One region of the Alcaligenes sp. GW821-FHT11D07 genome, then DNA from elsewhere that is predicted to be linked to it. Evidence: riboswitches for the same ligand, from Rfam matches in the RefSeq annotation. Region 1 holds a riboswitch; the other holds the start of a gene.

Region 1 (15,730 bases):
CGCTGCGCAGCCGTCATCAGGTGTCGCTCTCGTCTTCTTTCACCGGTTTACAGCCATAAAAAAACCGATTGCAAACAGGCAATCGGTTCTGGGCTTCAGGGCGTGCTGCGTTTAACCGCCGCAGCCTCCGCAACATGCACCATCTTCACCATGTGCTGGTTTGGCAATTTGATAGCCTGCCCGCTCCACGGCCGCATGCAGATCTTCCAGGGAGACCTGGGTTTCATCAAAGCGTACTGAAGCTTTGGCATTTTCAAACGACGCATCGGCCGCTTGTACGCCATCAATCGCCGCCAAAGCGATCGCCACTTTATCGGCACATTCGGGGTGTTGCAGACCGGCTAGTTTCAGCATTCCAACTTGCATTTTTCGTCCCTTTTACATGAGGTGAGGCAGTTGATGAATAGCCACCGCCCATAAAGATATATATTAAATAGATCTTCTGAATACAGCAAGGCAATCAGTGACAAGTACAGCAGGCAACACAGGCAAACATAAAAAAAGCCTGGCTTACCCGCTGACCACAGGCAAACCAGGCTAAAAACACCTTGGCCGATGACTCCCTTGACGCTGATGCTGTGTCAGCGGCTCTTGCAGACCTTGGTGTAGGGATGGGCGCCTATCTCATCCCCAACTTACGGCTGGCTGCCAGCAAAGCCACGATGCTGAGCACCGCCGAGAAAATCAGGTAATAACTGGGAGCCACAGGCGAGCCAGTCAGCGAGACCAAGCCGGTTGCAATGACGGGCGCAAAGCCACCAAATACGGTCACCCCCAGGTTGTAGCTCAAGGACATGCCGGTCACTCGGGTGCGCACCGGGAACACATCGGCCATCAAACCAGCCAAAGGGGCAAAGTAGACCGCCTTGAGCAGCGCCATCAGCCCCACCACCAAAATCAGTGCGGTCTGTGTACCCACCGTGTTCAGCCACATAAAGGAGGGGAAAATCACAACCGCATAGACCACGGCCGCAAACAGCATGATTTTGATTCGGCTGACTTTACCGGCCACATAGCCAACCATGGGCGTGGCCAAGGTCAGAATCAAACCACCTGTCAGCGTTGCCAGAAACCCGGCTGACTGCGGGATATGCAAGGTGGTGGCCGCATACGAAGGCATGTATTTAATGATGAAGTTCGATGCCGTGGAAATAATCAGCGTTCCCATCGCAATCAGAAGCAAGGTTTTCTGCGACGTCAGCACTTCACGCAAGGGTTGGCTCCCCGGCTCGCTCTCTTTGAAGTCCGGCGACTCATCCACCGTTTTACGGATGTAGTAACCCACCGGCCCCAAGAGCAAGCCGAAGATGAAGGGAGTACGCCAGCCCCAGTCCAGCATTTGCTGATCGCTCAGATTGGACGTCAAGACATAGCCAAACAAAGAGGCCAAGACCACCCCAAAACCTTGGCTGGCGAACTGCAAGCTGGCCACAAAGGTACGGGCATTTTTGGGGGCATGCTCCATCATGAACGCTGTGGAGCTGCCAAATTCACCGCCCGCAGAAAAGCCCTGAATCAAACGCGCAATCAAGATGCCGATAGGTGCGAGCACACCGATTTTGGCGTAGCTGGGCATAATCGCAATCATGAGTGTTCCCACCAGCATCAGCAGGATGGACAGAGACAAGGCCTTTTTACGGCCGTGCGTATCAGCATAAGAACCAATTACCGCTGCCCCGATAGGCCGAATCAGAAACGAAATCCCAAAGGTGGCAAAGGCCAGCACCAAGGACACCGTAGGGTCGGTGCTTGGAAAAAACACATGGCTGATTGTCAGCGCGAAATAGGCGTAAACAGAAAGGTCGAACCATTCCAGCGTGTTGCCCACCAGCGAAGCCGCAACGGGCTTCCAGAATGAGCGCGGCGCGGGAGCCGCTGCCTGATTATTGTCCATCGTATGTATCCTCCTTATTCCTGTCGTTTTATGGGCAGCACGCTGCCCTTTTTTTAAGTGTTCTTGTGCAGCTCGCCCAGTTCCCAGAAGATGCTGGTCATCATGTCCAGCCCCTCCTGAATCACCGGTGTGAGCATGTGTTCATTTGGTGCATGTTGAGCGCAGCCGGGATAAGAATGCGGCACCCAAATAGTTGGTAATCCCAGCACATCGGCAAAAATATCGTTGGGTACCGTGCCCGCCAAATTGGGAATCAAGGCAATGGGCTGGTCCGTCACTTGCCGTATGGCCTCCCTGACCCGGGCAATCCATTCATTAGCAAGGTCCAGCCGCGTCGCAGGCGTTACCCGGTCCATATGAATGCGAACCTGCTCAAAGCCGTGCGCATCCAGGTGCTGACGCAGCGCCGTTTCCAGCTGTTCCCACTGCGTTCCCAATACAAAACGCAGATTGCAAAAAGCCTTGGCCCTGGGCGGGATCGCATTCACCGGTTTCTGTGGATTACCGGCCTCCAAGGCCAATACTTCCAAGGTGTTCCAGCCAAACAAGCGCTCGCCGTAGCACAGGCCCGGTTCGCCCCAATCCTCGCTCAACGACTGGCCCAAGGTCTCTTGGCCTATGGCCAGATCTTCAATAGCGGCGCGTACGTCCCCAGGTATCGGGCCGGGCGTCAAATCACGACACAGAAGCTTGCCCTTGCCATCCACCAGACACGACAGCGCATTGGCCAGCACGACAGCCGGGTTTTCCATCACCCCACCCCAGTTACCGGAGTGCAGCCCACCTTGCCGAGACACCACTTCCAAGGCAAAGAGCGCCGTGCCTCGCGATCCCAAAAATAGCGTGGGCCGACTGGCGTTCAGACGAGGGCCGTCGGAAGCCAGGAACAGATCTGCCGACAGCAAGTGGGCGTGCTGCTCACAGAACTCACGCAAACCCACCGAGCCGCGCTCTTCGCCGGTCTCAAAAATAGCCTTTACGTTAAAACCCAAGCGTCCGCCACGAGCCTGAATCACCTGCTCCAGAGCCGCCAAATTAATGGTGTGCTGGCCTTTGTTATCCGCCGTACCACGGCCATACCAACGCTCGCCATCAATCTTTAACGACCAGGGCGACAAGCCTTCTTGCCACTGATGATCATGCCCAGGGACCACATCGCCGTGACCATAGGTCAAGACGGTAGGCAGCGTGTCGGACTCATGTCGGTGAGCGACCAGAATTGGGCCCGCCCCCTGGGGGTTGTCCATGATGCGCACCGAAAACCCCAGCTTGCTTAAGGAGGGACTCAATTCCTGATTCAAATACAGAGACAACTGATCGGCCTTTTCGGGCGTCTGGCTGTCACTTTGAATCGCAACCCGGCGGCGCAGCTCGGTTTCAAAGCCACCGTCGTCAAAATAGGCACGCACCTTGGCTAATGCTTCACTTTTTCCCATTCGCTTAGTGTTCTGTCATTGATATAGAAAGTGGGACTATAAAATCTGGCCTTCCTTCTGTATATTTCTATCTTTCGAAGCTAAACCGCTAATTTTTAGAACCCTAAAAACGAAGCAAATTGAGTGAGCAATCAACAGGACCAGCGGCCACATTCATGGACTACAAATACTTCCTGGCGGTTATGGAGACAGGCTCCTTGGCCGCCGCCAGCGCACGGCTGCACATTGCCCCCAGCGCCATCAGCCGGCAAATTGCTTTATTGGAAGAATCGGTGGGTGTGACCCTGTTCGAGCGCAGGCGTCGCGGCATGGTGCTCACTGCCGCCGGACAGGCACTGGCCGAGCACGCTTTGCGAGTACGCCTGGAGGAAGACGCCCTGCTGCAAAGCTTGCGTTCAAACGACTACGCCCAAGCGTATTTGATTCGGGTCGCCGCCACTGAAGGCTTGTCGCGCTATTTTCTGCCCGCCGTCATGGCCGACTTTGCGCTTCGTACCCCCAAAGCCCAGTTTGTCTTGAAAGTCGGCACCCCCCACGAATGCCTGGATCTGGTCCGAAATGGCGATGTGGATATCAGCGTCATTTTCAGCACCGCGCCCTTGCCGGACGTAGAGGTGAATTACTCTTGCCGCAGCCCTATTTTTGCCATCATGCAGCCTGAGCATCCCTTGGCAAAGTCGGCTACCTTGTCGCTCAGCGAATTACAACCTTATCCCATCGTTATGCCGGGAGAAGAGTCCACTCAGAAGCAGTTGTTCAACCACGTGTGTCAGATGGAAAAACTGAATTTTAACGAGGTCTTTACCTGTAATTATTCGGGGGCCTTGCATGAGTTTGTACGACGCACAAATGCGATTGCCTTGGGGGCCTCGATCAGCCACCGCAGCAGTCGGGACAATGGCTTGAAAACCATCGCCGTGCAGGACTCTCGCCTTGAACGGGATATACAGATTTTGAGCATGAGCAAGCGAGTCTTGCCAGCCAGCGTGACAGACTTTCTACAGGCTTTGATTCGCGATCTTGGTCATGCCTGATGCCCATATTTTCAGGGCAGATTTTCCCGGAACACCACAATGCTGTTCATGGGTTTTAACTTCAGGCCCGCCTCTGCCCCGTCCCCCATCAGCCGGGTGCTGGTCAAGACCCTCACGCAATTCAAAATTGACTGCTGAGGGTCCTGCATGATGACGGCATCCAAGGTGCCATCTATCAGCAAGGCGCGCACGTCCGAGGTCAGGCCGTGGCCAACCACAATCACCTTCTTTTCGCGCCGCGCTTCTTTAAGCGCCCGCGCAACCCCTTCGGGCGCACCGCCAATATTGTAGATACCGATCAAATCCGCATGCTGCTCCAACAGCAGCCGGGTCTGTCTGTAGTTGCTCTCCGGATCGTCATGCCCTTCCCGCACGCCAATCACTCGACCCACCCAGCCCTTTTCCTGCATCAGCTGCAAAAACCCTGACTCCCGATCGCAATGCGCGCGATAGCAAAGACTGCCCGCTATCAAACCAAAACTACCTGATTGCCCGCCGCTTAAGCGGCTGAGCAAATAGGCGGCCAAGCGGCCCGTTGCCACATTTTCCAGCCCCACGTAGGCACAGCGCGCCGAGGCCGACAAGTCAGATATCAAGGTCACGACGGGAATGCCATCGCCAACCAGGGTATCGACGGCTTCTCGTACCAAAGGATGCTCCAGCGCCATGAACACCACCCCGTCCGTGCGGCCACGCAAACCCAGCAAAGCCTTGACCAGGGATTCATGATCGAAGCCATTGAATACCTCGGTATGGCATTCCACATTAAAGGGCTGCAACTGGGCCTGTGAGTAGTCAATGGCATCACCGAACATATGAATCACCCGATTGCTGCCCGCGGGCAGCAAAAATGTGATGTGCATAGGTTTCGTGTAGCGATCGGCATTGAGCTCGGCATCGCTGATGTAATTGAGCCTGCGTGCCGCTTTGAGCACGTGTTGAACCGTTCCGGGACGCACTCCTGGACGCCGGTTCAACACCCGATCTACAGTCGCCGTAGACACGCCCGCCACACGGGCAATATCGCTGATTTTGGGAATTTTATTATTCAATCAAAAACCATCATTGGATTGGCTGGACAGGCTTTCAGTGGCTTCTATACCATACAAAAAGGCTAGTGCTACAGCACAGCAAAAAACATCATAAAAACATGTAAACCAGAGGGAGACAAGGCCAGGCATTTTGGGATCAGTATGTACTGCTTCCGTTCGATGCCAACGGCTTCACCCATCCAGCCATGACTTATACCTTTGACTTTTCAAGCGTGCTGCTTCAGTGGCCGCAACTGCTGCAAGGGGCCTGGATGACCATCAAGTTATCCGTTCCGGCCACCGTGCTGGGTTTTATGGCCGGCACGCTGCTGGCGATTGGCCGGCGCGGCTCATCCCGCCTGATATCGCGCCTGTGCGGCTTTTATGTAGAACTGATCCGTAACACACCTTTGCTGGTACAGATTTTCCTGGTCTTTTTCGGGCTGGCAACGCTGGGCTGGAAAGTGACGGCCTTCGGTGCTGCCCTGGCCGCTCTGGTCATTAACGTGGCCGCCTATACCTGCGAGATCATGCGCGCCGGGATGGACTCCATTCACAAGGGCCAGCTGGAAGCGGCGGAGTGCCTGGGTCTTAGCCGGGCCCAAACCTATTGGCATGTAATTTTGCTGCCCGCACTGGAGCGCGTCTACCCGTCCTTATGCAGCCAATATGTGCTGCTGATGCTGGCCTCCTCGGTCACCTCGCAGATTTCGGTTGAAGAGCTGACCGCCATGGCCAACCACATCCAGGCCGATACTTTCCGCCCCTTTGAGGCCTATATCCTGGTTGCCGTCTTGTATCTGGCTTTGTCCTTGCTGATGCGTCTGGTTTTGTGGCTAAGCGGGCAGCTGGTTTTTACTCGTCAGCGTGCGCTGCGCGGCCGGAGCTAAGCCATGTTCACAAGCGGATTTAATGCCAATCACCTGAACTTCCTGCTCGAAGGTGCTTTGTGGACCATTGTGCTGTCCCTGATTTCCTTTATTGGCGGCGGCATCGGCGGTGCGTTGGTGGCGCTGGCCCGCATTAGCGTATGGCGTCCCCTGCGCTATCTGGCCATCGCCTATATCCAGATCATCCAAGGCACTCCCCTGCTGGTGATTTTGTTCCTGTCCTATTTCGGCTTGAGCATCATGGGACTGAGCCTGCCGCCTTTGATTGCAGCCGGTCTGTCCATGACGATTTACGTCAGCGCCTATTTGGGCGAGATCTGGCGCGGCAGCATCCAGTCCGTGGCTCGTACCCAATGGGAAGCGGCAGAGTGCTTGGCCCTGTCACGCTGGCAGCGACTGCGGTTAGTCATCTTGCCCCAGGCGGTACGTATTGCCACGCCCCCAACCGTGGGCTTTATGGTGCAGATCGTTAAAAACACCTCCCTGGCGTCCATTGTTGGCTTTGTGGAACTGGTGCGCGCCGGCCAGTTGATCAATAACTCGATCTTCCAACCTTTCCTTATTTACGTGCTGATTGCGGCCGTGTATTTCGCCCTGTGCTATCCCTTGTCGGCCTGGAGCCGCCGCCTGGAGATGCGCCTTCATTTTGCCCATCGTCCGGTGCAGAAATAAGTTCGGATCGCCAAGGAGTTTTTATGTCTATCGTCGTTGAACTTAAAGACGTCTACAAAAGTTTCGGCAGCAACGCTGTCTTGAATGGCGTGTCCTTTGCCATTCCCAAAGGTCAGGTCACCGCCATCATCGGACGCAGTGGTTCAGGCAAAAGCACCGCCTTGCGCTGCATAGACCGGCTGGAAGTGATTGATCGCGGCCAGATTGAAGTCTGCGGCCATCAGGTTCATGACCCTGATGTCTGCCTGCGCTCCCTGCGCACTGATGTGGGCATTGTGTTCCAGAGCTATAACCTGTTTCCGCACCTGACTGTAGAGCGCAACATCATGCTGGCGCCACAGGTGGTTCGTGGTCGCAGCCGTGAACAAGCCCGAGAGATCTGCCGCCGCACGCTGGAGCAGGTGGGCTTGTCGGACAAGGCCCAGGCCTACCCCGAACAATTGTCCGGTGGTCAACAACAGCGCGTTGCCATTGCCCGCTCGCTGGCGATGGAGCCCAAAGTCATGCTGTTTGACGAAGTGACCTCCGCGCTGGACCCGCAACTGACCGGTGAAGTCTTGCGCGTCATTGAAAGCCTGGCTGCCGATGGCATGACCATGGTGCTGGTTACCCACGAAATGGAGTTTGCTGCGCGTGTGGCAGACGTGGTGATTTTCATGCATCAGGGCCGTGTCTGGGAAACCGGCCCCGGCGATATGCTGCGCCATCCTCAAACCCCTGAGCTGCAAGCCTTTTTGGCACACGGCCTGTAAATTTTTCCCGACACCATAACAACACCCTGACGGAGACAGCACCATGACACTTTCGACACTTTTGCGTGCCACCATTCTGGCCCTGGGCCTGACTGGCTTGTCCGCAGCGGCCAGCGCCAGCGCGTTGGACGATATCAAAGCCGCTAAAAAAATTCGCGTCGGCATAGACCTGGGCGCACCTTTTTACGGTTACATCGACGACAAGATGCAGGCAGTGGGCTCCGATGTGGAAGCGGCCCGCCTGCTGGCTCAGGACTTGGGGGTAGAGCTGGAAATTGTCCAGACCACGAACTCGGCCCGCATCCCTAACCTCTTATCCAATAAGGCCGACCTGATTATTTCTTCGCTGTCGATTACACCGGAACGTGCCAAAGCCGTGGATTTCTCCATTCCTTATGGTGCGATTCAAGCCGCTGTAGGTGCGCCCAAAGACGTAGAGATCAAGGGCATGGAAGACCTCGTTGGCAAACGTGTGGCGGTGACCCGTGGCGGCCCGCAAGACAAGCTGATCAGCGAACGAGCCCCCAAGGCAAACCTGGTGCGTTTTGACGATGAAGCGGCCTCCATCACGGCGGCAGCCAGCGGACAGACGGACATTGTTGCCATCACCCCACCCATCATTAAAGCGATTGCGGATCGCAACCCCGCGCGCCCCTTTGAGGTGAAGTTCGTCATTGAGTCCTACAAGCTGGGGATTGCCATGCGCCAGAACGAGCCTGAGCTGAAAGGCTGGGTCGATGAATGGGTCAAGACCAATCTGCAAAACGGCAAACTGAATGAAATCCACCTGAAATACGCTGGCGTGCCTATTCCTGACGAAATCGTTCAAGGCTCCGGCCAATAAGTCATAGCCGGGCACACAGACCCGGCCCCCCTTCCCTTTGATCAACCCCTCTGACGGCGCCGCCCTGCGCGCGCCGCGGGACCGGCTGCGCCCTGGCCCAGCCGCCTTCAACCCCTCAGGAATTGTTTATGAGTACCTTATTTGGTGAAATCCGCCAGCTTGGCTACGTGGTGCGTGATATTGAAGCCGCGATGGACTACTGGAGTCGCCAACTGGGGGTAGGCCCCTGGTTTTACAACCCCAAAGTCGGCATCAAGAACTACCAGTACCGCGGCGAATCCTATGAGCCGCATAACTCGGTGGCACTGGCCAACTCCGGCGCGGTGCAAGTAGAACTGATTCAGTGCCGCAATGATGTTCCGTCCATGTACCGGGACTTTCTGCAAGCTGGACAACTGGGCTTGCAACACGTGGCCTACTGGACGGAAAACTACGATGCGGATCTGCAACGCGCACTGGACCACGGCCTGAAGCTTGTGATGAGTGGCGAAGTCGGTGAGCGCGGACGTTTCTGCTATTTCGACACCGAGTTTCACCCCGGTGCCGTCGTCGAACTGTCTGAAGTTGCAGGCCCTAAGGGCAAAATGTTTTCACTGATACGCGCCGCCTCCAAAAACTGGGATGGTAGCGATCCTGTGCGCCCTTTCCCTGATCTAAGCACGCTATAGGGCTTTCAACGCATGAGCACTGACACTTTTCTGGCCCGCTACTTGATCGAAACCCCGCTTGCCCCTGAGCAAGTGGCCGAGGTGATCGCTGGTGAACAATCCTGCGGCACCTTTACCCGCGTTGCGGGGGAGACTGACGAATTGCGCGAACGCGCCAGGGCGACGGTTGAGCGGGTACAAAAGCTGCAAAGCGTACCTGAGCCCAGCTTGTCCAATGCCTTGCTGGAGCGACGCGGGACGTCCGGCCCTTACCATCAAGCCTTGGTCGATATTCGTTTCCCCATCGCCAATATTGCGGCCAACCTGCCCACTCTGGCTGCCTGCGTAACCGGCAATCTATTCGATCTGGGCGAAGTGACAGGTCTGCGTCTGGAAGCGCTGGAACTGCCCGCAGCATACCGACGCCAGTTTGAAATGCCGACATTAGGGGTTGCGGGCACCCGCGCGCGCACAGGCGTTGCGCAAAACGCCATGGTCGGCACCATCATCAAACCCAGTGTGGGCCTACGTACCGACGATGTGGTGCAGCTGGTGCAAACCTTGTGCGATGCCGGAGTCGATTTCATCAAAGACGATGAGGTCTGCGCGGACCCGGCCCATTCCCCCTTGCATGAGCGTATTCCAGCTGTCATGGCCGTGATCCGTGAGCACGAACAGCGCAGCGGCAAGCATGTGATGTTTGCCTTCAATATCACCGATGAAACGGACGCCATGAAACGACACGCGGATTTGGTTGAACAGGAAGGGGGCAGTTGCGTCATGCTTAGCCAAAACTGGGTGGGATATTCAGGCTTTCAGACGCTGCGCCGTCACACCGGCCTGGCGCTGCATGCGCATCGCAATGGCTACGGCGCTCTGTCGCGTCATCCCTTGCTGGGAATTTCAGTGGCTGCTTACCAAACGCTATGGCGTCTGGCCGGGGCTGATCATATTCACGTTCACGGCCTGGAGGGTAAATTTGCCCAGCCAGACCAAGAAGTCCGTGAAGCCATTGCGCATTGCCTGCGTGGCCTGGATGAGCAAAGCGATGATCGTGTCTTGCCGGTTGTCTCCTCCGGCCAATGGGCGGGAACCATACCCGCTACCTGGCAAGCAGCAGGCTGCACGGACGTGCTGTTCATGGCGGGGGGCGGCATCCTGGCCCACCCCGGCGGCGCACATGCTGGTGTTCTCAGCTTGCAACAAGCTTGGCAAGCCGCAGACCAGGGCATGAGCTTGCAGGACAAGGCCAAAACATGCGCCGAACTGGCCCAGGCACTGGACTTTTTCGGCCCCAAAATGGCTTGATCGGGCAGACACCATGACTGTATTACGTCCTGACTACGCCTGGTATGGCGACGACTTCACCGGGGCCAGCGATACCCTGGCAACTCTCAGCCAAGGAGGCGTGGCCGCCATCTTGCTCTTGCACACGCCCAGCACACAGAATCTGAGCAGCTTGCAAGGAATGGAAGCCATCGGTCTGGCCGGGGCAACGCGTTCGCTGACATCGGAGCAGATCCGCCATACCTTGGATGAGGTACTACCCTTTTTAGGCCGTTTGCAGCCCAAGATACTGCATTACAAAATATGCTCCACCTTCGACAGCAGCCCGGACGTCGGCAATATTGCCGTTGCCCTGGAGCGCTTGCGAACCTTAGCTCAGGTGTCTGTTAGCCCAATCCTGGGTGGCCAGGTCAATCTGGGACGCTACTGCCTTTTTGGGAATCTCTTTGCCCAAGCCGGACAGGACGGACAGGTGTACCGAATTGATCGTCACCCAACCATGGGTAAGCACCCTGTCACCCCGATGAATGAGGCAGATTTAATGCTTCATTTAAAGGCGCAGGGGCTTGAGAACATGTCTTCGCTGCCCTGGACGGAGTACCAAAAGCCGGGCTATTGCGCCGACACACAAACTCGGCAGTGGTTAGAGCTGGCCCAGTCCAAGGGACACCTTCATCCCTTGCTGGATATTACCCATGAAAAGGATATTGCCCAGGCGGGTATGCTGCTCAACACCTTGAGCCAGCACGGCACCGTCCTGGCAGCAGGTTCCAGCAGCGTGGCGCAGGCTTACTTAAGCCAGCGGCAGACAAGAACAGCCAAGACCACAACTGGTTTGCCACCCAGCACGCAGCCAGTTTTGACCCTGGTGGGGAGCCAATCCCCGGTGACAGCCATGCAGCTGGAAAACTGCCGACTGGCGACGGTCATTGAACTGGACCCGCATAAGCTGCATCAAGATGCCGCCTACGGAGAACAGCTGCAAAAAACGGTGACCCAGAGCTTGCAACAGGGACGTCATACCTTGCTGCAAACCAAAGCGGTGGATCACGGGCAGAACGCAGTAAGGGCCCTGTCCACCCACGTGGTGGCACAAGACACGGCTCAGTTTTTGGGGATATTGGTCCAGCAGCTTCGACAAAAGCGCATGGTGTCACGTCTGTGCATTGCGGGCGGAGACACGTCCAGCTTATGCACGCAAGCATTAGGAATCTGGGGCTTAAGCTTTTTAGCTTTGGTCAGCCCGGGGGTTGCTGCCTGCATTTGCCACAGCGATGATGCGGTAGATGGTCTGGAACTGGTGCTAAAAGGAGGCCAAATGGGATCAGCTGACTTCTTTGATCGCGTGATTGCGGGCAATCAAGCCTGAAGCTCATCCGGCCTAAGGTGCGTGAGCACCTTGCCCTCTGGACGCAGAAAACAAAAAACCGACCATCTTTCGATGATCGGTTTTTTGAGTAATTTTGGTGCCCAGAAGAGGACTCGAACCTCCACACCCGAAGGCACATGGACCTGAACCATGCGCGTCTACCAATTCCGCCACCTGGGCTCTGACTGCTAAACTTGTTTTATAAACACGCCTAAGCAAGACAGAAGAGAACTATAGCACTATTTTTGAAAATCGCAAACTATTTTCCGTGCTTTCATGCCAAACAGGAATAAGGGCGGCACTTGCACTTCATAAGAATCGCTTTTATGCTTATTGCTATATCAAGAGTTGGGACATCCCATGCCAACCTGTGTACCCGCACAAGGTGGAATCAAGATATGGCCAGCTGGCAATAAATGGGATCGTTAAGACAAGAACCCGCTGCCAGCGGGTTTTTTTATGGCTGCTCTACCCGGCATCCAAGGGTCCTTTAATCCAACTTGCTCACCCGGAACCTGGTTCCAAGAGCTAAACAGGAGCGTTTTATGTCTACTGCGTTTTACTACCACCTGACTCTGGATCAGCACAGCTACCGCATTGTCTTGCGCCCGGATTGTTCCCGGCTAGCTGTTGTATGCGAGTTGCACGCTGATACGGTCGGTGACTATGAGCCCCGTTGGCTGGGCTCCAGCTGCCGAGGTGGTTATTGGGCCCGCTTCCAACACAATATTGACAGCACCTTGCTGTTGAATATGGATGCCATTGCCCGTTTGATTGACGAGCATCGTTTAGGCCGCCCCGATACCGTGCTGGACACCGACCTGGAACCTGTACTGCAAGTAGGTGGACGCTTGCGCGCCCAGCCTTACCCGCAGCAACAAGCCGCTTAGTCCAGACGCGGCGCTTCTTCGCCTTTATCGCCCATACGCCAGTAGCTGCTGGCCCGGATGGCCCCTTTGTCCAGGCCGCGTTCCTGTATCCAGTACTCACGCAGTGTTTGCGCGACGGCATATTCCGCCGCCACCCAGACATAGCCCGTGCCGCTAAGCTCAGGCGCTGCGCGCAATGCATCCAGCACGCCATCCACTCCGGCCAGAGAGGGAATCCAGTTAACCGTAACGTGATCCGGCGTCTCCATCGTGCCTACTGTCAGCAAGCTACGCGCCAGCACATACACCTGCACCTTAACGGTAGCGGGCAGCTCATGCACGCGACGAGCCATGGCGGGAACGGCCGTTTCGTCACCAATCAGAATTTGCCAATCCAGATCTTTGCTGACCAGGAAAGAGCCGCGTGGACCGGCCACGCCCAGCTTGTCCCCTTCTTTAGCCTGCATGGCCCATTGGCACGCCGGGCCTTCACCATGCAAAACAAAGTCGATATCCATCTCTTGTTCTTGCTCACGATATTCGCGTGGGGTGTAGTCACGAATTGGTGGTTTTTCCTGACCCGCGCCAAAGGACATGCCACGCTCGCCCATCTGGGGCAGACGCAGTTCCTTGCTTACAGGGTCCGGGAAAATCAGTTTGACGTGATCATCAAATCCGGGCGTGTAAAAACCATCCAGATCCGAGCCTGCCAGTGTGATGCGCACCATATCGGGGCCTAACTCACGTCGTTTCTTGACGGTCAGCAGACGCAATTTCAAGGTATGAGCAACTTTTTGCGTTAATTGTTCAGACTGCATTCTTAAGCCTCCTTAGGCAAATTTCGTATTTCGGCAATGGCATTTTCCAAGATTGCCACTACCTCAGCCTGGCGCTCCAGGCTGGCCGTTGATTGTTCAAACATGGCCTGTTTCAAGGTGTGGCGGATCTGGACAAATTCCGGCAGCCAGCCCGTTTGATCTTGGGCGGCCTTCAAATCCTCGTCACTGCTGTGCTCGGCCAACATCTGCCGTATCCACACCAGCTTGCGTCCTCGGTAGGTGAGCGACTGCAAGAGGTAATCACATTTTTCTTGCTGACCTTCCAGATACTCGCGACCTTCCTGGGTCAGGCTGTACATCTTGCGACGCCCTTCTTCCTCAATCAAAACCCAGCCTTGGGCCGCGCAATAGGCCAATGCTGGATAGACCGCACCGGCGCTGGGCACATAGCTGTTTTGGCTAAGTTGCGCGAAACGGCGGATCAGTTGATAACCGTGAGTACTGCCCTCTTTGAGCAGAACCATCAGCATGAGCTGCATGGCACGGGCCGAGTACTTTCTACCCTGACCCATATCCAGCAGCATGCGCTCGACATCCATTGTGTTGAATTTCATGTTCACACTCTTATGCTATATCACTCGACACATTCTAATGATAATGAGAATGAGAATGACAATCAACTAGAAATTGAAATTAAAATAAAGAGTTATAGAGTGCTTGCATTTTCAAGCGGTTTTCCTCTATAATTTAATGCTTGAGTCGGGCGTCAGCCCGGATCTCAAAGCCCAGGTGGCGGAATTGGTAGACGCGCATGGTTCAGGTCCATGTGCCTTCGGGTGTGGAGGTTCGAGTCCTCTTCTGGGCACCAAAATTCCTCAAAAAACCGATCATCGAAAGATGGTCGGTTTTTTGTTTTCCGCGTCTGGAAACTAAGGTGTTTAAACACCTTGCACTGAAAAACCAGACAAAAAAAACCGGAACGGAGATAGCTCCAGTTCCGGTTTTTGCAGCCACAGCCTGCCCTACCCGCCTCTATCAGTCCAAAGGCCGATGACGACGTTGCCAGAAAGGCTGGGCCTTGAATCGCTGCTCCATGCCATACAAGGCATGCTGAGCATTCAAATGGCCTAACAAACCCATCAAATAGTCTTTTTCATAGTTACGAGCGGGCTCCGGATTGCCTTGGATCAGGGCGACGGCAGCTTGGGCCGCTTGCGATCCGCTCCACAACGCTGTTGCCAGACCATTAGCGGCCAAGGGGTCCATCGCCGCACCGGCGTCTCCTGCACGCAAGATCCGGCCCTCCACAAAGTAGGACACCATGCAGCTAGCCGCGGCACTCACTTTAGGGCTGTGGTCTGCCATCTGACTTTCCAGACCCAGGCTTTCCATACGGACGCGCGCCGCATCGGCGCAGCTCAGCAAACCGGCCCACACCGTGCCATCACGGCTTAAACCATCTGGCAATAAATCCGAATCTGAGAACAAGGCCACCATCAAACGATGGCCCGGCATGGGCGACAAATACCACCAGCCCAACTCTACGGCTTCGATCAGAGAAGCAGCCAAAGGTTCGGCCCCTTCGGGCAAATCAAATACCTGCCAGGCTGCCACCAGCCTGTCCAGGCGACGACGCTCGGCGGCAGCACCTGCCGACAAGGCCGCACGCCCCGTACAGTCAATAAGGGCACTACCTTCCAGGCTGCTGCCGTCCGCCAGTTGCGCAAGTACCCCCTCGGGCGTGTGCTCCAGACTCAAGATACGGGTGTTCAAAACCGGAATGCCTTCTTTTTGCACGCGTTCCAGCAGCTCTTGCTCCAGATGCGCCTTATCCAGCAAATAGCCCTGCCCGTCTTCATCCTGCACGGTACGCAAGCCTTCACCACCCCATACCGAAAAACGCCCTTGCGAACGCAGCGCTACCTTCTCGGTCAGACAAGTGGCCCAACCCAGGCTGGTCAATACCAAGGCCCCGCGTTCGGACAAGGTTTCGCCAAAAGAAGGCTGCGGCTCTTGCGGAGCCACCAACGTCACTTTCTGACCTTGCATACTCAGGCGACGCGCCGCCGCTAAACCCGCCACGCCGGCGCCAACAACAATAATCATGCCTTCATCCTCAGGTTCCCGCCTGCTTTGTAAGCGGAACAATATCCATAGAACCGCGCTGTACCTCTACATACAGCTGGGGCGGAACTCCCGCCAGACCCGCTGGCCCCGGACGTTTTA
Region 2 (15,730 bases), on a different contig from region 1:
TGGGTGCCCGTGACTTGCTGGATGTACTGAATACCTTGCAAGCTGTGACGGGTGACATGCGCTACCGCGCCAGCCCTTGGTTGCAGCGTCGCGTCCAGTTGGGCATGTCCCTGACGGCGCTGGCACAGTGCAAGGCGCAGTAAGAGGTAAGTAAGCCGCTAGCCTGGAGGCAGGTTTCTACCTGCCCGGAAGGCCTTAGCAGGCCGGATAGTCCACCGTCACAGGACTAAAGCCTGAATTCGGAATTACACCGAATTCGGGCTTTTTTATGGGCGCCTGGTTTGTGGCTGTGGTCACCATACGCTTATGGTCGAGGAACGACAGCCAACAAAAAGCCCGATGATGATTCATCGGGCTTTTGTGTGTTCCGTTCAGAGGCGCTGTTTAAAGACAGAGCTTCTGAGTGGCTGCCATCTTACTTGGCCGAGTTAACCATGTGCTGAACAGCGGCACGGATCTCGTCGTCAGAGGCTTGCGAGCCGCCACGGGGAGGCATGGCACCTACACCGTGAATGGCTTTTTGAACCATAGTGTCCATACCGGATTCGATATAAGGCTTCCAGGCTGCTTGATCGCCAAACTTGGGCGCACCAGCGATACCGGCAGCGTGACAGGCAAAGCAAACGGTGTCGTACAGCTTGATACCGGCTGGGTCAACTTTGGAGTCGTCAGCAGCGGCTGTTTCAGTGGCTTTAGGAGCGTCAGCAGCAGGGGCTGCATCGGCAGGCTTGGCGTCCTGGGCAGCGTCCGCTTCTGGCTTGGCTGCATCCGCATCTTCGCCTTCTGGAGCAGGAGCTTCAGGTTCTTTGAAATCAGCGCCAGCAGCGTTAGCCATGTAAGCAACGGCACGAGCCACTTCGATATCGTCCAGCGATGGGTTACCACCCTTGGCAGGCATGGCACGGATACCGTGAATGGCGTTCTTGACCAGTTCGTCCTGGCCCAGTTTGAGCAAATCGCCCCAGGCGTCTTTGTCGCCAAACTTAGGCGCACCGGCCACACCGGCGCCGTGACAGGCGGTACAGGTGGTTTCGTAAACTTGTTGCCCCGTCTTCAGCTCTTTGACGGCATTGGCGTCAACCAGTTTGAAACCGGCAACAGGCTGAATGCGTGCTGCAATGGCTTCGGGCGAAAGGGCGGCAGAGCCAGCACCTGCACCCATGGTGGACGTAACCAGGCTGACCAGCATGACAATAATCGCGATGGGCACCAAGAAAGCCAGAGCCACGGTCACGAGCAATTGTTTAGGGGTTTTTATCATGGCTTTGTGACCCTCGTTGTGTTCTTCGGGTTTGTGTTCCGTGTTGCTCATTATCGGATCCTGCGAGTTCGTACAAGAAATGACGGGAGGGCCTTAAAGGCCACCAATAAAGGCTTGCGCCTACCAGTTGGGGTGCGCAAGGACGTGTCTACCTAGCCACCGACCAAGATCGCGCAACCATGGATTATAGCGGAGTGTATCGCTCTTGTATCTGACTCTTGATTCAGGTCTCATGCAATTGCCAGATAGTTGCTGAAAAAAAGTCCAAACTCACGCTACAATAGCCAGCTTGGCGTCCGTAGTTCAATGGATAGAATTAGGGTTTCCGAAGCCCTCGATACAGGTTCGATTCCTGTCGGACGCGCCAGAATTGTTCAGTTTTACGGCTCTTTAAGGGCTTTTTGCAAGACCAGGGCTGATTTTTTTCATGAAGCCCCGCAGCGATCAAGCAGCCAGATGGCTGCTTTTTTTGTGCCTGTCGTTTGTGGCGCAGTCCGGTTTTCAAGTTTATGCGGGAAGTCGGCTAATTATTGATCTCGATCATTTGGCCTAGGACGAAATGGGCTTTGTAAGACGATCTTGATGCCTGTTTGTGCGAAACAACAAACGCAACCGGGGGCATCGTGCCCCCGGTTGCGTTTTCCTGTGGTGCTTTCTTTTTTAGATTGCTTCAGCGCAGATCACATAGTCATGGCCATGACGCAGCCCGCCTAGAGACTGGTTCAAGGCCAGGGCTTGCTGACGCAAGGCTTGAACATGCTCGGATAAGGCCATGGCCAGATTGCGATCTTTCAGACGACGCAAGCGTCCATCACACATATCCAGCTGGCCGTGGATAAAACCATCGCCATAGCGAATGGCAAAGCGCTGCGCATCCACGCAACGGTAGCCAGCTTGCCGCAGATGACGCAAAACCCAGTCCATCGGGTACTCGCGATACGGGCGTTCACCAGCCAGCAAGAGGCAGGCATCCCGCAAGCGGCCTATCTCCACAATCAGCTTGCCCGCCGGGTCCGTGCTGCTATAGGGCACGTAAGGCTCCAAACCAATGATGTAGAGACGCTGGCCGGTTAGCGGGCGCAGCCGGCCAAACAGCAGATCCTGGGTGTAGGGCGCAAAGCCATCGATGGCGCCCAGCAGGTAGTCCGCCAGAACCGTATCAAAGCGTTCCTCTTGCAAGAACTCCGGATCGCTCCAGTTGCCCACCAGCAATTGGTCCTGGTTACGCTTTTGTTCCCCAAGTTCGCGGGTGACTTGCTCGGCCATGCCGGGGGAGGCCGTAATGGCCGTCCACCGTTCAGTGTTCAGCGTCAGCAGCCAGCGCAGTGAACCTTTGCCGGTGCCAGCATCCAGAAAGCTGCCCCAGGGGCGGTCGCCCTGCATGTCAGCAACGATCTGGTAAAGACGACTACCTGTGTGTATTGCGGTTTTGCTCAAAATTCCACCTGTATTCCAGCCAGGATGTTGCGTCCCATAAGAGGTGCTTGGCGGGCGATGAAGGAGGTGTGCCTATATGCCAGCTTGTTCAGCAAGTTATTGCCTCTCAGGTACAGGGTGTAGGTGTTCTGGTCCATGCGCAGGCGATAGCTCAACCCCATGCTCAACATGCCGTAGGAGGGCGAACGCTCTTCTTTGTCAGCGAGGCGGTCTTGGGCAAAGGAGTGGGTGTAGCCGACGAAGCCGGACCAGTTTTGCCAGTTCAGATCAGTACGGATTCCCAGGCGAGCCGCCGGCATACGTGGCAGGTTGCGGCCTGGATCTCGCAGTTTACCGCGCACCAGATCACCGTAGAGGCTGACTGAAGCCCAGGAGCTAAGCGGGTAGGAAGCCTCGGCTTCCACCCCCCAGAATTGGGCCTTGTCCTGACTGTATTGAATCAGCTGAAAGTCTTCGTGCCGGTCCAGCGTGCGGCCGTAAATATAGCCGGAGCTGCGGGTATAGAAGGTGCGCAGGTCAAAGCGCAAGTCGCCCAGATGTTTTTGCAGGCCCAGGTCTACGCTGTGACTGGTTTCCTTGTCCAGATTCGGGTCGCCACGCTCATAGCTCAGGGTGGCAAAGTGCACGCCCTTGGCGAATAATTCCTGAGCTGTAGGCAGGCGCTGCGAACGCGATACAGACAGGCTGGCGGCATATTCCGGGGCAAAGTCCCAGACCGTGCCCAACGATAGGGAAGTGGCTGTGCCGGTTTTACGTTCCAGGGTTTGGGAGTCCGGGGTGACGGTCTGCCATTCCTGGCGCGCGCCCATTTCCAGGCGCCATTCGTCCCAGTTCACGCTTTCCAGCAGGAATAGACCTTGGCTGCGTGTACGGGTAGGGGGAATGAAGTTCTCAACACCGTCGCGGGAGGCGAAGTCGGACTGGCTGGTTTGCAGGCCAATTACTCCTTCAAACGGTCCCCAGGGATTATGTTCCAGCTCCAGGCGGGTGTCATAGCCTCGGTTGGTGAAGCGCGTGCCATCTATATCACCGTCTTTTTCTACGTGTTGGTAGTTGGTGGCACCTGCACGCAGGCGGGCACGTTTAAAGCCAGGCAAAGGGTCGCGTAATTCACCTCTCAGGTCGAAGCGTTGGGTGCGCAAGTGGGCGGTAGCCGAATGCTCATGGCCGTGATCGTGTTCGTGGCTGTGGGAATGCCCGTGGTCATGGCCGTGATCGTGACCATGGCCGCCGCAGTGCAGGGTGGCGCCATGCGGGTGGCAGTCCTCGTATTCATGGCTGTGGCCGGGCAGGCCGTAGTTGTCTTCGCGATAGGAGTAGGCTGCGCCGATGTAGCCACGATCACCGATAAAGGACAAACCCACGCTGCCCGTGTCGCTGCTGGAGTTGGAGTCTTTGACGCGTGTGTCGGTCCAGTTGGGAACTCGGTAGTCGCGGCTGCGTTGTGAGGCCCCTTCCACATGCAAGGCCATATTGCCTTCGCCCGCTGTCATTTCCACAGCGCCGATCTTGCCGCGATCCGCCGTCGAGCCTTGGGCGCGAACGGTCCCTTCAAAGCCTTTTTCGGGGATGGCCGTGGGGATTTTTCGATCCAGCACGTTGACGACACCGCCAATTGCGCCACCGCCATAGAGCAAAGCGGAAGGACCGCGCAGCACTTCAATGCGGTCGGCCTGCCAGGTGTCCACCGTGATGGTGTGATCGGGGGAGATAGCCGAGGCATCCATTACCTCCGCCCCATCGCTGAGCACTTTGACGCGGGGAGCCGTCTGGCCGCGAATCACGGGGCGGCTGGCCCCGCTGCCAAAACTGTCTGCATGTATGCCGACTTCACCGTCCAGCAATTCTCCCAAGGTGCCTGTGCGTCGCAGGTCTAGTTTGGGGCCTTGCAAGACGGTGCTTGCCGTTGCCAGTTCCGTCTGGCGTAAGGCCAGGGGGCTGGCGGAAATTCGGATAGGGGCCAACTGAGGCACGGTTTCATCAACTTCATTTGCATGGGCGGAGGCACAAAGCAGCAAGGCCAGAGCCAGGGGCAGGGGGCGTGGTTTGAAATACATCTCATCTTCCGGTGTGTTAATTTTTGAGATGTTATAACATAACAATATTGGATTGAAATAATTAAAAAGTCATTTCAACCCGTGGGGATTTCACTTGAACTCGCTTGTTGCTGAAGCGCCGCCCGGCCGATGTAGGGCAGGGAAAGACAAGCATTGTGAGTGCGACCTTTGGCTTGTCCCAATATGAGATATTCTGTTGCATATGCTTGCGTCGTCACTGGAGCCATCTCCGCGCCTTTGCGAGCTGTTCACTTCTGACCATGCTGAATCTGGAGCCTGATGCAGTATGCCTCCGGATGGAAAATCAGAACTTGAAGCGATATCCAATTGACCTGGAAATACAGACCGGCGAATCAAAGCAAGGGGCGCTTTCCAGCGATCTTCAACCGTTAAGGAGTATTGGGATGAGTAAAAGATTCAGCCGTCGCCAGTTATTGGGCCTTGTAGGGGCTATCGGGGTGAGCGCAAGCATGTGGTCCGGCATTGGATATGCGCAGACGGGCAGCGTCACGGCGATTGATATTTTGCTGGAACCGGATGCCGTCATGCTGGAAAAAGCGCAGGCAACCAATGCCTGTTTGCGCCACATTTACCCCGCTGGCTTTGCGCTTGATGAGTCGCATCGTGCGCATATCACGGTCATTCAGCGCTTTGTGCGCACGGACGATCTGGACAAGGTGTATGCAGCGGCCAATCAGGTATTGGCTCAGTCCAATGTGAAAGACATCAAGATCGAGGCGCTTAAATACTTTTATATGCCTACGGGTGATACAGGTTTGTCAGGGATTGTGGCCAAGCCCACGCCGGAGCTGATCAAGCTGCAAGCGGAACTGCTGAATGCGGTGGCTCCTTTTACGGTCAAGACAGGGGACTCCAGCGCATTTGTCACCACACCTGAGGATCCGGTGATCGATCCCGTCCTGATCAACTACGTGTCCACCTTTGAAGTGAACTCGTCTGGCGATAAATACACCCCGCACGTGACCACGGGTGTCGCGCTAAAGGCAGACCTGGATGCAATGTTGGCTGAGCCTTTCCAGACGTTTTCCTTTTCTCCTGCTGGCGCAGCGGTTTATCAGCTGGGTCAGTTTGGAACAGCCTCCAAAAAGCTGAAGCAGCTGAGTGTGGGCAAGTAAAGGCTGTTTGATAAGCGGGTGTCAGGTTTAGATTGCCCTGTCTTAGCCATTTAAACGTGATACCTTGCGGGCTTGGGGGGCAGTGTGTAGCGGACCTTGGGCCCGCGCCTGAAAGGCTGACTTGATCATTTCGTCAGCCGCAGAGTTTTCGTAAAGTCCACACCAAAAACAGGGCCATTTCTGGAATAGACGCCTGAAAACAGACTCCCTGCCAGCGTGTTTAGGAGTAAAAATTCGGGATGCTTTTTGATCTTCCCGATTTCGATACGCTCTATTCCGCTTTGTTGGCCCGTGATGAGCGTTACGACGGCCAAGCCTTCGTGTGTGTTTCCTCGACGGGCGTCTTTTGTCGTCTGACCTGTCCTGCCCGCAAACCCAAGCCTGAGCATTGCACGTTTCACGCCACCATTGGTCAGTGCGTGGAGGCCGGGTTTCGGCCGTGCAAACGATGCCATCCACTTCAGGCCGCAGCGCTGGACGATCCACGGATTCCCGCTTTGTTGCGGGAGCTGGATGCCAGACCCGGCCTGCGTTGGTCGGAGGAGCTTTTGCAACGGATGGGGTATGACTTGTCGACGGTACGTCGCAGTTTCAAGCGTCATTTTGGTATGACGTTTTTGGAGATGGCCAGACAACGTCGTCTGCGTGACGGGTTCAATACGCTGGCGACCGGTGGCAATGTCATCACGGCCCAGCACCAGGCCAGTTTTGAATCCGCCAGCGCTTTTCGCAGCGCCTTCGCCCGCCTGCTGGGTTGTGCGCCAGCGGCACTGGATGCCGATGGTTTGCTGCGCGCCACCTGGATACCCACTCCCTTGGGTGACATGATTGCTGTCAGCAGCCGCACGCACCTGCATTTGCTGGAGTTTGTGGACCGCAAAGGCTTGCCGGGTGAGCTGAAGCGCTTACAGGCGTCGATCAAGGTGGGAATCGGGATTGGTGTAATGCCGCCCTCAGAGCAAGCAGCTCGTGAGCTTGAAGATTACTTTGCCACCCGTTCAGATCGTTTTGAGACGCCTTTGGCGATGACGGGGGGCAGTGACTTTACCCAAGAGGTCTGGCGCATCTTGCGAGAAATCCCGGCAGGCGAGACGCGCAGCTACTCCGATATTGCGCGCCAGATGGGACGGCCAACGGCTGTTCGCGCGGTAGCGCGGGCTAATGGTGCCAACCAGATTGCCCTGATGATTCCCTGCCACCGCGTGATCGGGGCTGATGGCTCTTTAACAGGCTACGGCGGCGGCCTGTGGCGCAAACAGCGTTTGATCGAAATTGAGCGGGACTTAAAGCAGAACAAGCATAGGGACAGCGCCAGCTAAAGAAGGCAGGACAGAGCCTTCATAAAAAAGCCGCCCCAAAGGGCGGCTCGTCTTACTTGGGGCTTTAGCTGTTCTGAACCTCTGGCGGGATCAGATTGCGCTCGTAGCGTTGCACGTAATCCTCAAAGGATTCCTCGTCCTGAGCTTCGATATTGATTTGTGCTTGCAGGGAATCCTTGGCCTGCTGTTCGAACGCGGCTTGTTTGTCCGCTGGCAGTGCTTGGGCCAGCAGGGCATCACGGTGTTCACGGCTGCGTTGCAACGCATAGTCGTGAAAGCTCTGCCCGGTTTCTTGAAGGCGCTTTAGCACTTGAGCCGACGGTGTTTCTTCTGGATTGTCCAGCTTGCGCATTTGCGTCTGCACGGCTTGGGTGTGCGCTTGGGTGTCCAAAGCTTGATCCAGCATTTGTGCGTAAGGCAGCAAGGATTCCATGATCTCGCGCCCCCAGTCTTGCAGGCTGACGCTTTGCTTTTGCTGATTGGTCAGCATCAGGCCAGGGCGGCGGCCTTCGCGCACCACGGTGGCAAAGTTGTTCTTGCTGTCCTGGCAGTAGCCGCCATCCGGGAAGAAGGGGCTGTCCTGAACGGTACAGAACAACAAGAAGGTATCCAGGAAGCGGCAGGACTGTTCAGAAATGCCAGTAGGCGATTCTGGGTCTATATCCAGGCAGCGCACTTCGATGTACTCCACGCCGCGTTGGGCCAGAGCCGTGGCCGGGCGCTCGCTACGTTGGGTAGTGCGCTTGGGGCGAATGCTGGAGTAATACTCGTTTTCGATTTGCAGGATATGCGTGTTCAGTTGAATCCACTCGCCATCGCGGTGCGTACCCAGCTTTTCGTAATCCGGCCAAGGCGTGACGGCAGCGTGATACATGCGCAGCACGAAGGTATCCAGATCGTTGTAGCAAAGCTGAAGTTCGGCTTGGGCTTCTTTGTTGTGATAGCCCAGATCGCTCATGCGCAAACTGGTGGCCCAGGGCATGGTCAGCGTGTCTTCATCCACCTTGTCCAGACTATTGCTGCGACCTTGCAGGAAGTTTGCGTCCAGCACGGGCGAGGCACCGAACAAGTACATCAGCAGCCAGGAGTAGCGCGTGAAGTTGCGGATCAGGGCTAGATAGCCGTTGGAGCGCTGGTCTTGCAGATTGTCACCACAGACGTTCAGCAAAGGCCAGATGCCATCAGGCAGGGAAAAGTTGTAGTGCACCCCGGCAATACACTGCATGGGTTTGCCATAGCGCTCGGCCAGACCACGGCGGTACACGTGCTTGAGCATGCCGGTATTGGATGTGCCGTACCAGGCGATCTCAATGTCTTTTTCAGCTGGCAACAAGGCGGGCATGGACTGGTTCCAGATAATTTCCTGGTCCAGCTTGCCGGCGACAAAGGTGTGGATGTCGCTGAGCTCTTGCAGCAAACCCTCGATACGGTCGTGCGGGGCGGTGATCAGCTCCAGCAGGGCTTCGGCGTAGTCGGTGGTGATATGTTCGTTGGTCAGAGCCGAACCAATCGCCTGGGGGTGGGGGGTACGTGCCAATTGGCCCAGCGCATCAACGCGCAGTCCTTCTTTTTCGATGCCACGCAAGATTCCCTTCAAAATATCGGGGTTCTGCTGCAGGGCAAGGCGACGTTCGTGGCTGGTGTTCATGGTGGTGTTTCCCACTTTTGAAATCGGGTGCAAGATACGGGACTGTTCAATGGGCTTAGGCCCGTCTATAAATAGTAGTCCGACCAGACTTGCTTTGTTAAGTTGCGCCAAATGGCGTGTCGGGCAGGGCGAGTATAAGGCGGCTGTTCAGTCAGTCCACGAAAAGCATGAAACGGGATATGGGATTAGCACCATGATAATCAGGCGCGTAGCAGCGGTACTGGCGGCTTTCTTGACTTTGGCGGCCTGCAGTCCGGAGTTTAACTGGCGCAAGGTTCAGCTTGAACAAACCGGGCTGTCAGCCATGCTGCCTAGCAAGCCAACAACCAGCCACAGGCTGTTGGATTTTGAGCAATACAAGCTGGATTTCTACCTGACCACCGCCACTGCAGGCGGACAAAGCTACACGGTAGGCCATGTGATCTTGCCCGAGCAACTGCAAAAGGACGAGGCTGCCCGCCAACGCTTGTACGAGGCGCTGCACGAATCCTTGCGCCAGAAATTCATACCGGACGGCCAGGTAAGCGAGCACAGTGACGTGCAACTGCCCGAGCCCGGTCAGATCTTTTTCATGACACGTGATGTGGGTGGAGTGGCGTTGCGCCTGGAGGGCATGATCCGTATTGAGCCGGGCTGGCTGGTGCAGGGCTTTGTTATGACGGATTCCGGGAAGGCCCCCGACGCTGCTCAGGCAAAGATTTTCTTTGACGGCCTAGCTCACTAGCCGGGTCGCCACTGATCAGGCGCTGCTGCAAGGCCAGGGTGATGGCGGCCTGACGGCTATAGACGCCAAGCTTGGCGTAGGCGTTCTGGAAGTGGAAGTTGATCGTGCGTTCAGTAATGCCCAGGATGATGCTGATTTCCCAGCTGGTCTTGCCGTGGGCAGCCCAGTTCAGGCAGGACTGCTCACGTGAAGTTAGGTGCGTCACGGTAAAGACATTCCTCATGCATTCGTGGTAGACATCGCGCCAATGTACCCAAATTTAGCTTAGCTGGCAGACAGATGTAGATGAAAATAATGATGTAAATCAAAGCATTGTATTTTTTATGACGTTACCTTGGCGCTGAGTTCTGAATCGATGCAGGCTGGTCGATTTGGACGCCGCGCCGCAGCGATGCTAGAATTTTGTCTTATACGTTTTGCGCCGATTTGCCTGATCCGCTTGCGGGCGCTCCATAAATCCAGCTAAAGAGGTCCTGATGGCCACTGATTCCGTCCCTAACGCCGACGCTGGCGTCCTTAGCCCATCCTGCGGTCTGATCCCCGAAGGTTCCGTGGGCCCTGTCCAAGCCGAACTTATCGCCTTTGATGAACCCCTGCATCTGCGCAGTGGGCAAATCCTGCCCAGCTATGAGCTGGCTGTCGAAACATACGGCACCTTGAATAATGAACGCAGCAACGCGGTATTGGTGTGCCATGCGCTCAATGCCTCGCATCACGTTGCTGGTTATTACGACGACGATCCCAAAAGCATAGGCTGGTGGGACAATATGGTCGGCCCTGGCAAAGCGGTAGATACCGATCGCTTCTTTGTCATTGGCGTAAACAATATTGGCTCTTGTTTTGGCTCGACCGGCCCGTCCAGCATCAATCCGGATACCGGCAAGCCTTGGGGCTCGGCCTTTCCGGTACTGACGGTAGAAGACTGGGTCCGTGCTCAGGCTCGTCTGGCCGATTACTTTGGCATACGTAAATTTGCCGCTGTCATGGGCGGTTCACTGGGTGGCATGCAGGCCTTGAGCTGGGCAATCAGTTGCCCGGAGCGGGTTGAAAACTGTGTCGTCATTGCCAGTACGCCTCGCCTGTCTGCACAAAATATTGCCTTTAACGAAGTAGCTCGTAGCGCCATCTTGTCCGACCCGCAGTTTCACGGTGGTAATTACTACGAGCACGGTGTGGTGCCCAAGGCGGGTCTGGGGGTGGCGCGCATGGTCGGCCACATTACCTATTTGTCCGATACCGTCATGGCTGAAAAGTTTGGCCGTAATCAGCGGGAACCGGCACAAGGCGGCGAATACCACTACAACTACGGGGTGGAGTTCGAGGTGGAGTCCTACCTGCGTTATCAGGGCGAGAAGTTCTCGCGCTACTTTGACGCCAATACCTACCTGATTATTACGCGTGCTCTGGATTACTTTGATCCCTCGCGTCAGTTCCAGGGGGATCTGGTCAAGGCATTTGAAAAAGTGGTGGCCAAGTTCTTGCTGGTGTCCTTTAGTACGGATTGGCGCTTTTCGCCGGAGCGCTCGCGCGAAATCGTGCAGGCCCTGCTGCGCAATCAGCGTCAGGTCACCTACGCGGAAATTGATGCGCCCCATGGGCATGATGCCTTCTTGCTGGAAGACCAGCGTTACCACGCCGTTGTGCAGGGCTACTATGACCAGATCGCCGCCAAGTTGGGGCTGCCCGCACGGACGCGCACTACAGGGGTGTTGGCAGAATGACTACGCCACAGATACAAGTGGATCCCGCCATGCTAAGACCGGACTTGTTGCGCATTGCGCAGTGGATCGAGCCTGGTTCGCGTGTGCTGGACCTGGGCTGTAATGACGGCACCTTGCTGGCCCACTTGCGCGATACGCGTCAGGTGGTGGGCACGGGTGTGGAATTGAATGACCAATGTGTCATTGCCTCGGTGCGCCGTGGCGTCAATGTCATTCAGCAAGACTTGGAAAAAGGGCTGGCGCTGTTTAGCGATCAGCAGTTCGAAACGGTGGTGCTGTCCAAGACCTTGCAGTCCATGCACCACACCGAACACATCCTTCGCGAGATGGCGCGGGTGGCGCGGTATGGTATCGTCTCGTTTCCTAACTTCGGTTATTGGCCACATGGCTGGAGCATTTTGCGCGGACGCATGCCGGTCACCGGCGAGATGCCTTACCAGTGGTACAACACGCCCAACATCCATTTGTGCACCATGAAAGACTTCCAGGATCTGGCCCAATCTGTGGGTCTACGCATCCTTGAACGGGCTGCATTCAATGGCAGCAACACCGTGCGCTTTTTGCCGGGCTGGCGTAGTACCTTGGCCATGTACCGTTTTGAATCTCCCCATTCTCCTGCCTCTAAACGCTAAGGCCTGACGTGTCACGTGTCTATACCAGTCCCCGAGTCTTGCCTTTGCTGATTCTGGGGTTTGCCAGTGGTCTGCCCCTGGCCCTGGTGTCAGGCACTTTGCAGGCCTGGGCAACCGTTGAAAATGTATCGCTGACCGAGATCGGGTTTTTAACCCTGGTCGGCTCGGCCTATACGCTCAAGTTTCTCTGGGCTCCGCTGATTGATCGCTATGCGCCTCCTTTCATGGGGCGTCGGCGCGGCTGGATCTTGGTCACTCAATTAATGTTGGCGGCCTCGATTGCCGCAATGGGCTTTTTCTCGCCCGGCGTCAATCTGACAGCATTGGCTTTGTTGGCAGTCTGGGTGGCATTTCTGTCCGCTACGCAGGACATTGCCTTTGATGCCTATTGCACAGACGTGCTGCAGGCTCAGGAACGCGCAGCGGGGGCGGCGGTCAAGGTCATGGGCTACCGCCTGGCCATGATCGTGTCCGGAGGCCTGGCGCTGATCCTGGCGGATCGATGGCTGGGCTGGTCCAACACCTACTTCCTGATGGGCTTTTTCATGGCTCTGTGCGCTCTGGTGACCCTGGTGTCTCCAGATCCCCAGGAACAAAGCCGTCCACCGCGCAGTTTGTCTGAAGCAGTGGTCGCCCCCTTGGCGGACTTTTTCTCGCGCCCTGGTGCCTGGAGTGTGCTGGCCCTGATTGTGCTGTACAAGCTAGGGGATGCATTTGCCGGAGCCTTGTCCACTACGTTTCTGATTCGGGCAGCGGGTTTTTCCCTGTCTGAAGTGGGCACAATCAATAAGGTCTTTGGTCTGGCAGCCACTGTCGTCGGGGCCTTGATGGGTGGCGCAATTATGGCTCGCCTGGGGTTGTACCGGGCCCTGATGATTTTTGGGATTTTGCAGGCGGTCTCCAACCTGGGTTATTGGCTGATTGCCATCGAAACAGCCCCGTCCATGTGGTTGATGGGCTTTGTAGTCGGCTTGGAAAACTTATGTGGTGGCCTGGGTACGGCGGCGTTCGTCGCCTTGCTGATGGCTTTGTGCAACCGGACCTATTCGGCGACTCAGTTTGCCTTGTTGTCGGCCTTGTCGGCAGTAGGACGCACCTACTTGGCCGGGCCTTTGACCCCCGTACTGGTGGAGTCCCTGGGTTGGCCGGGATTCTTTATCTGTACGGTTTTTATTGCCGTGCCTGGTTTGCTGATGCTGCGCTGTTACCGAGGCCTTATTCAACAGCTTGATGCGTAAGAAATATCATGCTTTTACTGACTCTCTATATTATTGCCATCACCGCAGAGGCCATGACAGCCGCTTTGGCAGCGGGCCGTCGCGACATGGACTGGGTGGGGGTGTGCACCATTGCCTGTGTGACCGCTTTGGGCGGTGGCTCCGTGCGGGACGTGCTATTGGGGCATTACCCGCTGACCTGGGTCCAGCATCCTGAGTACCTGTGGATTACCGCTGGTGCTGCAATTTTGACGGCCCTGATCGCACCTATCATGCGGCGCTTGCACAGCTTGTTTCTGTTGCTGGATGCGATGGGGCTGGTGGTGTTTACCGTCATTGGCTGTCAGATTGCTCTGGAAATGGATCTGCCCATTACGGTGGTGCTGCTAAGCGGCATGATCACAGGTTGCGCAGGCGGTGTGCTGCGCGACATCCTGTGTAATGACATCCCCCTGCTGCTGCGCAAGGAGATGTATGCCAGTGTGTCCATGCTGACCGGCGCCCTGTACTTGGGAGCCCAGCATCTGGATTGGCACCCTTATCTGACCTTGGTCGGCCCTATGGTGATTGGCCTAAGTTTCCGTATGCTGGCCCTGCACCGCAATTGGCAGATGCCACGCTTCGTCTATCGCGACGAGTGGCGCTAGAGCCAGCCTGACTGCTGCGCTTCAGGCTACTCCCAGCCAGCGCAGCACAATAGGGACAAAAGGCACCAGCACAGCCGTCATAATGCCATTCAGGCTCAAGCCAATGGCCGAGAATGCGCCAATCGTTTCATGAACTTGCAAAGCGCGTGCCGTGCCAATGGCATGGGCTGTCACGCCCACCGCAAAGCCTCGTGCCTCGGGGCGATCAATACGCAGCAGATTCAATAAAGGCCGCGCCATGATGGTGCCAGCAATACCGGTAATAGCCACGGCTACGGCGGCCAGCGAAGGCTGTCCGTTAAATTGCTCGGCCAAAGCCATGGCGATGGGCATGGTGGCGGACCGCGGAGCGATGGACATGATGGTTTCAAACGAACCACCCAGAGCCCAGGCAATCAATACGGTGCTGAAAATAGCTGTGACCGAGCCGACCAATAGGGCAATGGTCAGCGGCTTCCAGATCTTGCGCAGTTGTCGCAGTTGGTTGTAGAGCGGAATGGCCAGGGCCACTGTGGCCGGACCAATCAGAAAGTGAATGAATTTTGCGCCCTCAAAATAGACGGGGTAAGGCGTGCGAGTCAGCAAAAGCGTGCCCACAATCACAATGACCGACACCAGAATGGGCAGTAAAAATGGGCTGCTGCCGGATTTGCGATAGAGCCAGACTGAGCCTGCATACACGGAGCAGGTCAAGGTTAGCCACAGCAGCGGAGAGCTGGACAGAAAAACCCAGATTTGAAAAAGACCGTCTTTCATTATTTTTCTTCCTGGCGGTTTTTAAGCAGACGATTGAGCACCAGACCGGTTACCGCCATGGTGATGACCGTGCCCCCCAGGGTAGCGATCAAAAAGGGCTGCCATTCATCGGCCACGCGATCAAAATACAACATCACGCCGGTGACGGCGGGAATAAACAGCAGCATCAGGTTCTGCAACATGACGCTGGCCGTGCTTTCCAAAGGCGCCGGTACGCCGCCGCGCAAGAACAAAGCAACAGCCAATAGCAACATGCCAGCCAAGGGGCCTGGAAGCGGCAGAGACAGTGTCTGCACCAGTATTTCGCCCAGCAACTGGAAGGCGAACAGGGCGGTAATCGCGTAGATCATGTGATTTTCCGTAAAGGCACGAAAACGCCAGGCAGCAAGCCTGGCGCAGGGTGTAAGGTCGTTCGATGGGTGCTAGTTTGCCATACAAGACAGCCTGTCTGTTAGCGGGCTGCTTATAACGGTTTACCTATAGTCAGTGTTGGGAGTCAGGGTTTGGCGGGACTGGTTTTGTGACCCATCCATGCCTGAAACTCGATTTCTACATCCACACCACCCGCCAATTTAGCTTGCACCAAAGAGCGCGCTGGGAAGTTGCTGCCCAGACGGTCCTTATAGGCTTTGTTGAATTGCTCGTACAGCGTCAAGTCAGACAGATACACGGTGGCTTTGACAACGTGACTGAAGTCCGCGCCTGCCAAAGACAGGGTCTCTTCGATTCGATCCAGGGTGGCATTGGTTTGATCTTCAATGCTGCCACGCACCACTTCCCCTTTTTCGTTCAGCGGGATTTGTCCGGAGAGAAACAGGAAGTCCCCGGCCTGAACGGCGCGGGAAAAGGGCATGTTGGAATCGCCCAGATAGCGTTTGATCGCAGTAGCTTCTGTGGTCTTGGCTGTGTCCGCAGCGTAACTGCTACCCAGACCTAAACCAAATAGAGAACAAGCCAGCAAAGCGGGACGGGCCGAAGCAAAAAAACGCATCAAGAACCTCCTTTATATCGAGCAAGGAAAATTCAGTGTGCCATAGCCAAGGCCTGGCAGCGTTAATTAATGTGACGGCCCGTCGGTGTCAGGACCGCTTAGGCGCGATCGCCCAACCAGGCTTGCACTTCGATTTCTACATCAACGCTCTTGGCCAGTTTGGCTTCCACCAAAGAACGGGTGG

Evidence for each region. A riboswitch is a leader RNA that binds a small molecule or an ion and turns the genes downstream of it on or off. The one in region 1 is predicted to bind S-adenosylmethionine.
Region 2: another riboswitch for S-adenosylmethionine. It lies ahead of metX (homoserine O-succinyltransferase MetX); the one in region 1 lies ahead of AC1RSM_RS03230 (hypothetical protein).

What each region holds. Positions count from the first base shown of each region.
Region 1 covers NZ_JBXART010000001.1:706,376-722,105, reverse strand. The annotation lists gene AC1RSM_RS03295 (heavy-metal-associated domain-containing protein) at 112-366, opposite strand; gene AC1RSM_RS03290 (MFS transporter) at 620-1,894, opposite strand; gene AC1RSM_RS03285 (M20 family metallopeptidase) at 1,948-3,330, opposite strand; gene AC1RSM_RS03280 (LysR family transcriptional regulator) at 3,486-4,364, shown strand; gene AC1RSM_RS03275 (LacI family DNA-binding transcriptional regulator) at 4,376-5,416, opposite strand; gene AC1RSM_RS03270 (amino acid ABC transporter permease) at 5,602-6,285, shown strand; gene AC1RSM_RS03265 (amino acid ABC transporter permease) at 6,289-6,957, shown strand; gene AC1RSM_RS03260 (amino acid ABC transporter ATP-binding protein) at 6,981-7,709, shown strand; gene AC1RSM_RS03255 (transporter substrate-binding domain-containing protein) at 7,753-8,553, shown strand; gene AC1RSM_RS03250 (VOC family protein) at 8,682-9,221, shown strand; gene AC1RSM_RS03245 (ribulose-bisphosphate carboxylase large subunit family protein) at 9,234-10,508, shown strand; gene AC1RSM_RS03240 (four-carbon acid sugar kinase family protein) at 10,522-11,856, shown strand; tRNA gene AC1RSM_RS03235 (tRNA-Leu) at 11,952-12,036, opposite strand; SAM-I-IV-variant riboswitch at 12,190-12,283, shown strand; gene AC1RSM_RS03230 (hypothetical protein) at 12,402-12,746, shown strand; gene AC1RSM_RS03225 (siderophore-interacting protein) at 12,743-13,543, opposite strand; gene AC1RSM_RS03220 (PadR family transcriptional regulator) at 13,546-14,118, opposite strand; tRNA gene AC1RSM_RS03215 (tRNA-Leu) at 14,288-14,372, shown strand; gene AC1RSM_RS03210 (NAD(P)/FAD-dependent oxidoreductase) at 14,540-15,610, opposite strand; gene goxA (CTQ-dependent glycine oxidase GoxA) at 15,621-15,730, opposite strand, start outside.
Region 2 covers NZ_JBXART010000002.1:119,501-135,230, forward strand. The annotation lists gene AC1RSM_RS09135 (3-hydroxyacyl-CoA dehydrogenase) at 1-143, shown strand, start outside; gene AC1RSM_RS09140 (c-type cytochrome) at 416-1,312, opposite strand; tRNA gene AC1RSM_RS09145 (tRNA-Arg) at 1,554-1,628, shown strand; gene AC1RSM_RS09150 (class I SAM-dependent methyltransferase) at 1,922-2,698, opposite strand; gene AC1RSM_RS09155 (TonB-dependent receptor domain-containing protein) at 2,695-4,755, opposite strand; gene AC1RSM_RS09160 (2'-5' RNA ligase family protein) at 5,160-5,891, shown strand; gene AC1RSM_RS09165 (bifunctional transcriptional activator/DNA repair enzyme AdaA) at 6,131-7,210, shown strand; gene gshA (glutamate--cysteine ligase) at 7,275-8,858, opposite strand; gene AC1RSM_RS09175 (hypothetical protein) at 9,052-9,582, shown strand; gene AC1RSM_RS09180 (response regulator transcription factor) at 9,512-9,787, opposite strand; SAM riboswitch at 9,991-10,069, shown strand; gene metX (homoserine O-succinyltransferase MetX) at 10,059-11,303, shown strand; gene metW (methionine biosynthesis protein MetW) at 11,300-11,935, shown strand; gene AC1RSM_RS09195 (muropeptide transporter) at 11,944-13,173, shown strand; gene AC1RSM_RS09200 (trimeric intracellular cation channel family protein) at 13,182-13,799, shown strand; gene AC1RSM_RS09205 (LrgB family protein) at 13,821-14,555, opposite strand; gene AC1RSM_RS09210 (CidA/LrgA family protein) at 14,555-14,905, opposite strand; gene AC1RSM_RS09215 (RidA family protein) at 15,052-15,546, opposite strand; gene AC1RSM_RS09220 (RidA family protein) at 15,645-15,730, opposite strand, start outside.